Regions from separate parts of the Bacillus vallismortis genome, predicted to be linked through region 1. Evidence: predicted binding sites of a transcription regulator. Region 1 holds the regulator's gene; the other holds the start of a gene.
The links. Region 1 encodes Rex, which represses fermentation and respiration genes when NADH is low (regulators of the CRP and FNR family bind a similar motif). Its sites were predicted from a motif close to TTGTGAAATATTTCACAA; they were not measured.

Region 1 (4,020 bases):
GGGCTTTCTATCCTGTGGGCGATAGCCGGTTTTTTCATTGCCCTTTTCTCTCAAGGAATAGCAGGCTCTATAGAATATTATGTATTCGGCATTGGAAGAGAATCAGAAAATACTCAAGCCATTCTGAAAGTCATTCAGGCAGTTCCGCTCATGATGATCGTTTCTTCTATCGTCGGGCCAATATTAGAAGAAATTATCTTCAGAAAAATCATTTTCGGCGCGCTTTATGAAAAAACGAATTTCTTTTTTGCAGGACTGCTCAGCTCGATTATTTTCGGTATTGTTCACGCTGATTTGAAACACCTTCTTCTTTATACAGCAATGGGCTTTACCTTTGCCTTCTTGTATGCCAGAACAAAACGGATATGGGTGCCGATTTTCGCCCATGTCATGATGAATACGTTTGTCGTTATCATGCAGCTTGAGCCTGTTCAGAAGTATCTTGAACAGCAGAGCACACAAATGCAATTGATTATTGGAGGATTATTTTCATGAGAAACCCGGTCGTTTGGGGAATGATCTATTTTGCCGTAGGGTGCATCTTTACTTATCTTGCCGCAAGCTCGCCAGGCAGCATGTGGTCATTCTACTCCATCCTGCTGATGGTGTTCGCCGCCTACAACATCAGCATTTCATTTAAGATGTTCGCCTTTTCATTTAAAATCAAAAAGAACCAGAAATAAAGAAAACCCATTTCTCGGAGAGAAATGGATTCGAAATTAAATCCTAAAACGGTTTTCGTTTTAGGATTTTGTCATTTTTCAGCGTGATTGAGAACCCTTGAAGCCTAGGAAAAGCGAGCATTGGAGCGGAGCGAATGTTTTAATTCGTGAGCACCAACGCACAGGCTTGACAACGAATGCGAGGGTTTGTCAACACGCTGAATCCATTTCTCACATGAGAAATGGATTTTTATGATTGCCCGGAAGACACGTCCTGATCGGAAGCGCTGCTTTTCTGCGCTTTCCGATAAGCGGCCCTCGATATCAAAATACTGATTTCATATAAGATCAAAAGCGGAACAGTGACCATCATATGAGACAAAAGCTCAGGAGGCGTAATCAAGGCAGCGATCACAAGCAGCACAAAATACGCATACTTTCTGACCTTCGCTAAGAACATCGGAGTCACAATTCCAAGCCTGGTCAAAAACATGAGGATGACCGGCATTTGAAACAATAAGCCGAACGGAATTGTCAGCTGCAGGAGAAAGTGAAAATACTCATTAATTCCGATCACCTGATTGACATTCAAGTCTTGAGAGATTCGCTTCATAAAATCAACCACAAAAGGAAATAAAATATAATATGAAAAGGATAAGCCCGCTAAAAACAGCAAAACAGAGATTGGAATGTAGCTGAGCGTCACTTTTCGCTCTTTCTCATAAAGGCCCGGGCTCACAAAAGCCCAAAGCTGATACAGAATCACCGGCGAGGTCAGGACAATTCCGATGATAAACGCGAATTGCATAAACACAAAAAGCGGGTCTGTCAGGTTAAACGCGTTAAGCGTCAGCTCTTTCGCCTCATCTGTTTCTTGCAGATATACAATAATCGGCTTCGCTAAAAAAAACCCTGCGATAAAGAAAACGACAAAGGCCAACGCCACAACCAGCAATCGTTTTCGAAGCTCAGCAATATGCTCCAGCAGCGACATTTGATTCACTTTCATTCTTGTCATCCTTACTTACTGATCTTCTTTCTTTTTTTCCTCTTCATCACTCGTTAATCCTTTAGTAGCGTTTTTGAATTCACGAAGTGTGTCTCCAGCTGCTTTCCCCAGTTCAGGCAGCTTTTTGGGACCGAAGATAATCAAAGCAATGATTGCGATAACAGCAAGGCTTCCAGGACCGATCGGCATATGTGGGCTCCTCCTTTCCCTCTATTCGATTTCCTCCAAAACTGAATAATGCTTTAAGAAATAGACAAGTGACTGAAGCTCTACAGCTAAATCTATATGGTGAATTCGAATGTGGTCCGGCACATTCAAACGGGCCGGCGTAAAATTAAGAATACCCTTTATCCCTAACGCGACTAATCTGTCTGTAATGGGCTGAGCGGCAACTGCTGGCACTGTTAGAATGGCAACTGATTCATCTTTTACATACTGTTCAAGGTCATTAAGATTATAGACGGGCACACCGCCTACCTCAGTTCCTATTTTACTCTCATTTATATCAAAAGCCATAGAAATTTTTGTGTTATTATTTTTTGTGAAATTATAGTGAAGAAATGCCGTTCCCAAGTTCCCGACACCAATCAAGATGACATCTGTCATTTCATCCTGATCAAGCGTTTTGCGGAAAAAAGACAGCAAATAATCCACGTTATATCCATATCCTTTTTTGCCAAGAGCTCCAAAATAGGAAAAATCCCTGCGAATCGTGGCGGAATCAACCTTTACGGCATCACTGAGTTCAGCGGAAGATACACGCTGTTTTCCTGACGCATGCAGGTTCTTTAAAAAGCGATAGTAGAGCGGCAGCCGTTTTGCCGTCGCCTGCGGAATTTTTGATTGATCCTTATTCATTTTTGGTCCTCCACATTATACTCGGATAGTTCTCTTTTAAAGTCACCGTTTTTCCCGCCTGTCTTTTCAAGCAAGAAAGTAGGGCCGATGACCATCCCTTTATCAAGAGCCTTGCACATATCGTAAACAGTAAGAGCGCACACCGATGCAGAAGTGAGCGCTTCCATTTCCACACCTGTACTCCCTTTCGTTTTGACCTGTGCTTTTATATGAAGTATAACTTCTGTTTCTTTTATTTTCCAGTCAAACGATATGTCTACCCCGCTCAGTGATAGCGGATGGCACATCGGAATGATATTGGACGTTTGCTTTGCGGCCATAATGCCTGCCACCTGCGAAACAGCCAATACATCTCCTTTACCGATATCGTGACTTTGTATTTTCTCGTACACTTCATGCTTCATGTGTACGCTTGAAACAGCCGCCGCAGTACGGACAGTCGAAGATTTTTCGCTGATATCCACCATCTGGGCTCGTCCCTGTTCATTAAAATGAGAAAATCCATTCATATTCAAACTCTCCTTAAAAAGATCATACACTATTTTCTTCTCTATGTCTTATTCGGCCAATGTATTGTTTGCTGACTTCTGATTGATAAGCTACACTTAACTTATTATAGCAGAGGTGAAATAATATGATGATCTTACAAGTTAATCAGCTGTCCAAATCATTTGGTGCTGATACTATTTTAAACAATATAAAGCTGGAAGTCAGAAATCGTGATCGCATTGCCATTGTTGGTCGAAATGGCGCGGGTAAATCCACGCTGCTTAAAATTATCGCAGGCCAGCTATCGTATGAAAAGGGCGAAATCATTAAACCGAAAGATATGACAATGGGATATCTCGCCCAGCATACGGGCTTGGATTCTAAGCTTACCATAAAAGAAGAGCTGCTGACTGTTTTTGACCACTTGAAAGCAATGGAAAAAGAAATGCGGACGATGGAAGAAAAAATGGCGGCAGCTGATCCGGATGAATTGGAAAGCATTATGAAAACCTATGACCGGCTTCAGCAGGAATTCAAAGATAAAGGCGGCTATCAATATGAAGCGGATGTCAGATCTGTGCTGCACGGCCTTGGTTTCAGCCATTTTGACGATTCTACACAGGTCCAAAGCCTGAGCGGAGGCCAGAAAACAAGGCTGGCCCTAGGTAAGCTTCTATTAACACAGCCCGATTTGCTCATTCTCGATGAGCCGACAAACCATCTGGATATTGACACACTAACCTGGCTTGAACATTATTTGCAAGGCTATTCAGGCGCCATTATGATCGTTTCGCATGACCGTTACTTTTTAGACAAAGTGGTAAACCAAGTGTACGAGGTATCAAGAGCTGAAAGCAAAAAATATCACGGCAACTACAGCGCTTATCTCGACCAAAAAGCCGCGCAATATGAAAAAGATCTGAAAGTATATGAAAAGCAGCAGGACGAAATCGCTAAGCTCCAAGACTTCGTAGACCGAAATCTGGCGAGAGCCTCTACCAC
Region 2 (4,020 bases), 660 kb from region 1:
GATCCTTTATGTAAATATAACGTGAAATAGATGCTTTTTGGTAGCGAAAATAAAAGAGAACAGGCTTTCGCCCATTCTCCTGCAGATGCTATGCGGTCAGGTTTGACTGTGTGTTCTTTTTCGGTTTTCCCAGTTGTGAAGCAAAGGTGTGCAACACCATCCCTGCAATAATAATGAATAAACCGGCAAATGATAAAAAGGATGGAAAAACACCTGACAGCAGAACGATTTCACCAAGCAGCGCAAATATCACTTCACCGGATTGGGTTGCTTCAACGGCCGCGAGCTTTTGCGGATTGTCTCTTACCATATCAGTTGCCCAGAAAAATAAAACGGTGGCAATGACGCCTGAGCTGATGGCAACGAAGAAGGATTGAACGGTTTGCCCCGCTGTTGGAAGGCCGTCTGACCACCACCCGTAAGCTGCTATGATCAGCCAGAACGGAAGGCTCGCCAAGGTCATTCCCAGCACGCGCTGAAATGTATCAAGCCGGCCTCCATATTCTTCGAGCATTCTCCGGTTTCCTAACGGATAGGCAAAAGCCGCAATGACAACCGGCAGCACACTGAAAAGCAGCATCTTTCCGGAAAGCGATTCTGCATGCTGAAGCTGGATGAGCGCCGCTCCGATCAGAATGATTACGGACGTGCCAAGTGAAACAAGGGGAATCTTTTGCCGAACGAGCTGCGGGCCGCCCGGCATCTCTTTTTTGACATAAAAAAGAGGAGATAGGAGCACGCCGGCTACAATGGTGATTTGCCAAGTTCCGGCTACGAGCCAACCTGGACCGTATGCAGCCGCAAATGTGATCGGCGCGTAAAAAAGCACGAAGCCGGCAAAGCTCCATTTGATCCAAAAAAACGGTTTTTTCCGCATCTCTAGTAAGAGTGGGGCGAATGTCCCTCTCATGATGACAATCACACATAAAAACGGCACCATAAAAATAAATCGCAGCGAAGAGCTCCAAAGCCAGCTGCCTCCGGATAATTCCATCGCTCTGTTTAAAATAAAGGTAACGGCAAAAAAGAGTGAAGCCAATACTCCGATGATGATTGCTTTCATGATATCCCTCATTCTGGCATTATTTTTTATACTATACTACTCGATCTCGCACAGATCAATGAAGTCGTGAGAAAATAAGCATGTTTTACAAACCGCAATGTGTGGAAGACAAAAAATGGAGGTGACATTGATGGAACCAGAGACACAGACCTACTTTTTTCAGGATGACGGCAGGATTCCGAACCACCCTGATTTTCCGCTCGTTGTGTATCAAAACGCACTCAAGGACACCGGTTCGGCAGAGCGGATCGTCAATCGGCATGGCTGGTCAAACAGCTGGTCGGGAAGTGTTTTTCCATACCATCATTATCACAGCAATGCGCATGAAGTCCTGGTTGCTGTCCGGGGAGAGGCTGTGATTCAGTTTGGGGGAGAAAAAGGAGTTGCCATTCCCTTCAAATCGGGCGACGCAGTCGTGATTCCAGCTGGAGTTGGCCATAAAAAGCAAAGCGCGAGCGGCGATTTTAACGTTATTGGCGCTTATCCGGGAGGCGTTCAGTACGATATGAAGACGGGAGAGCCAAATGAACGGGACGAAGCGGTGAAACAGATCAAGCAGGTCTCATTGCCGGCGAATGACCCGATCACAGGAAAAAGAGCTCCTCTTTTGGAAATATGGGTCAAGTGAAGGGGAGAAAATTGCCGGATTGTCAATAACTAGTGCCGCAGAAACGTTATGATACGGGCTTTATTTAAATTAATTTCATAATCGAAGCAATTCACGTTCAAATTTTGTTCAAAAAGTGTTATCATATAGAAGGTAATCGAATTGGAGTTTTTTGTGTTTGCTATTTTCAGAGAGAGTAAAGGATTTTTGACTTATTCAATTGTTTATTTTTGAGATAAAAATAATACTGAATATGGCAAGATGAAAAACTGGGTAGTAAACATTTATTTTTGTAAATGATTGTGCACGAATTCACAATCCTTATTCTTATGCTTTCAAACATGAGACCAGGGAGAGGCACTACCCTTTCCAAAAAAATCTGCAAACTGCTTATAGTAAAGGAGAATTGGATATGCCAGAAACAATCGATCAAACAAATGCGTCTGTCAGCCAAAGCCAGCAAGATCTTATTGATCAGCTGTTAAAGCCGGAAGTTCAAGAATCACTGACTGTTCTAGTTGACCAGCTTCCAAAGCTGACTGAGTTAGTGAATATTTTAACGAAGTCTTATGATTTCGCTCAGTCTGTAGCAACTGACGAAGTGTTAAAAAGCGATACTGTCGGTGCGATCACTGAAATGCTTGAGCCTGTAAAAGAAACAGCGAAAGAAGTGGCTGCGACTGCAATCGAAGCGAAAGACCGCGCTGATGCAAGCAACGAAACGATTGGTCTATTCGGCCTGTTGCGCATGCTGAAAGACCCTCAAGCGCAAAAGCTGTTCCGTTTTGCTAACAGCTACCTTGAAGTCATGAACGAACGCGAAAACCAAAAATAATCTCAGACTCAAATTGATATAAAGGACGGAGGATATACGATGTCAAAACATATTGTCATTCTAGGCGCTGGTTATGGCGGAGTTCTTTCTGCTTTAACAGTTCGCAAACATTACACAAAAGAACAAGCAAAAGTGACAGTGGTAAACAAATACCCAACTCACCAAATCATTACGGAATTACACCGTCTTGCAGCAGGCAACGTGTCTGAAAAAGCGGTTGCAATGCCATTAGAAAAGCTTTTCAAAGGCAAAGACATTGATCTTAAAATCGCGGAAGTAAGCTCTTTCTCTGTTGATAAAAAAGAAGTTGCGCTTGCTGACGGTTCTACATTATCTTACGATGCGCTTGTTGTAGGCCTTGGTTCTGTAACAGCTTACTTCGGCATCCCGGGCCTTGAAGAAAACAGCATGGTATTGAAATCCGCTGCTGATGCGAACAAAGTCTTCCAGCATGTTGAAGATCGTGTGCGCGAGTATTCTAAAACGAAAAACGAAGCTGATGCAACAATCCTTATCGGCGGAGGCGGCTTAACAGGTGTTGAGCTTGTCGGTGAGCTTGCTGACATCATGCCGAACCTTGCAAAAAAATATGGTGTAGACCATAAAGAAATCAAATTGAAGCTCGTTGAAGCAGGTCCGAAAATCCTTCCTGTTCTTCCGGATGATCTGATCGAACGTGCGACTGCAAGCCTTGAAAAACGCGGCGTAGAGTTCTTAACAGGCCTGCCTGTTACAAATGTAGAAGGAAACGTGATTGATCTGAAAGACGGATCAAAAGTTGTTGCCAACACATTTGTTTGGACTGGCGGCGTACAAGGCAACCCATTAGTCGGTGAATCAGGTCTTGAAGTGAACCGTGGACGCGCAACAGTAAACGACTTCCTGCAATCTACATCTCATGAGGATGTATTCGTTGCCGGTGACAGCGCAGTTTACTTCGGGCCAGACGGCCGTCCATACCCGCCGACTGCACAAATCGCATGGCAAATGGGTGAGCTGATCGGCTACAACCTATTCGCTTACTTAGAAGGCAAAACGCTTGAAACATTCAATCCAGTAAACTCTGGTACACTTGCAAGCCTTGGACGCAAAGATGCGGTTGCCATCATTGGTGCTAATTCTACACCGCTTAAAGGCCTTCCTGCTTCCTTGATGAAAGAAGCAAGTAACGTACGCTACTTAACACACATTAAAGGACTTTTCAGCCTGGCTTACTAAGCCTTTCTTGTGGGATCGACATTGCCAAAAGCCATCCTTTCGGGATGCTTTCCGGCAATGTCTTTTTTTATGTGTTTGCTAACGTTAACAATTCATTTTCAAAAAAGAGATTGATTGCAGAGGAATATAAAGGTAAAATAAAGCTAAATCAAAATGTTAACGTGAACATTTTGAAATCGAATGAAAGACGGTGAGGACATGGAACCCTTCATGGGTGAACATTTTTTGCTGAAAAATGAAACCGCTGTCAGCCTCTATCACAATCATGCGAAAGACATGCCGATTATTGATTATCAC

Region 2: a site for Rex is predicted at 1,971-1,988, ahead of BV11031_RS11960 (helical membrane plugin domain-containing protein). Genes of this name have one in related genera too.

The regions. Positions count from the first base shown of each region.
Region 1 is NZ_CP026362.1:2,878,889-2,882,908, forward strand. It holds gene BV11031_RS15175 (CPBP family intramembrane glutamic endopeptidase) at 1-495, shown strand, start outside; gene BV11031_RS15180 (YdiK family protein) at 492-683, shown strand; gene tatC (twin-arginine translocase subunit TatC) at 913-1,680, opposite strand; gene tatAY (sec-independent protein translocase protein TatAY) at 1,687-1,860, opposite strand; gene BV11031_RS15200 (redox-sensing transcriptional repressor Rex) at 1,882-2,529, opposite strand; gene moaC (cyclic pyranopterin monophosphate synthase MoaC) at 2,526-3,038, opposite strand; gene BV11031_RS15210 (ABC-F family ATP-binding cassette domain-containing protein) at 3,164-4,020, shown strand, end outside.
Region 2 is NZ_CP026362.1:2,213,974-2,217,993, reverse strand. It holds gene BV11031_RS11970 (DMT family transporter) at 89-1,063, opposite strand; gene BV11031_RS11965 (cupin domain-containing protein) at 1,194-1,691, shown strand; gene BV11031_RS11960 (helical membrane plugin domain-containing protein) at 2,083-2,505, shown strand; gene BV11031_RS11955 (NAD(P)/FAD-dependent oxidoreductase) at 2,545-3,723, shown strand; gene uxaC (glucuronate isomerase) at 3,922-4,020, shown strand, end outside.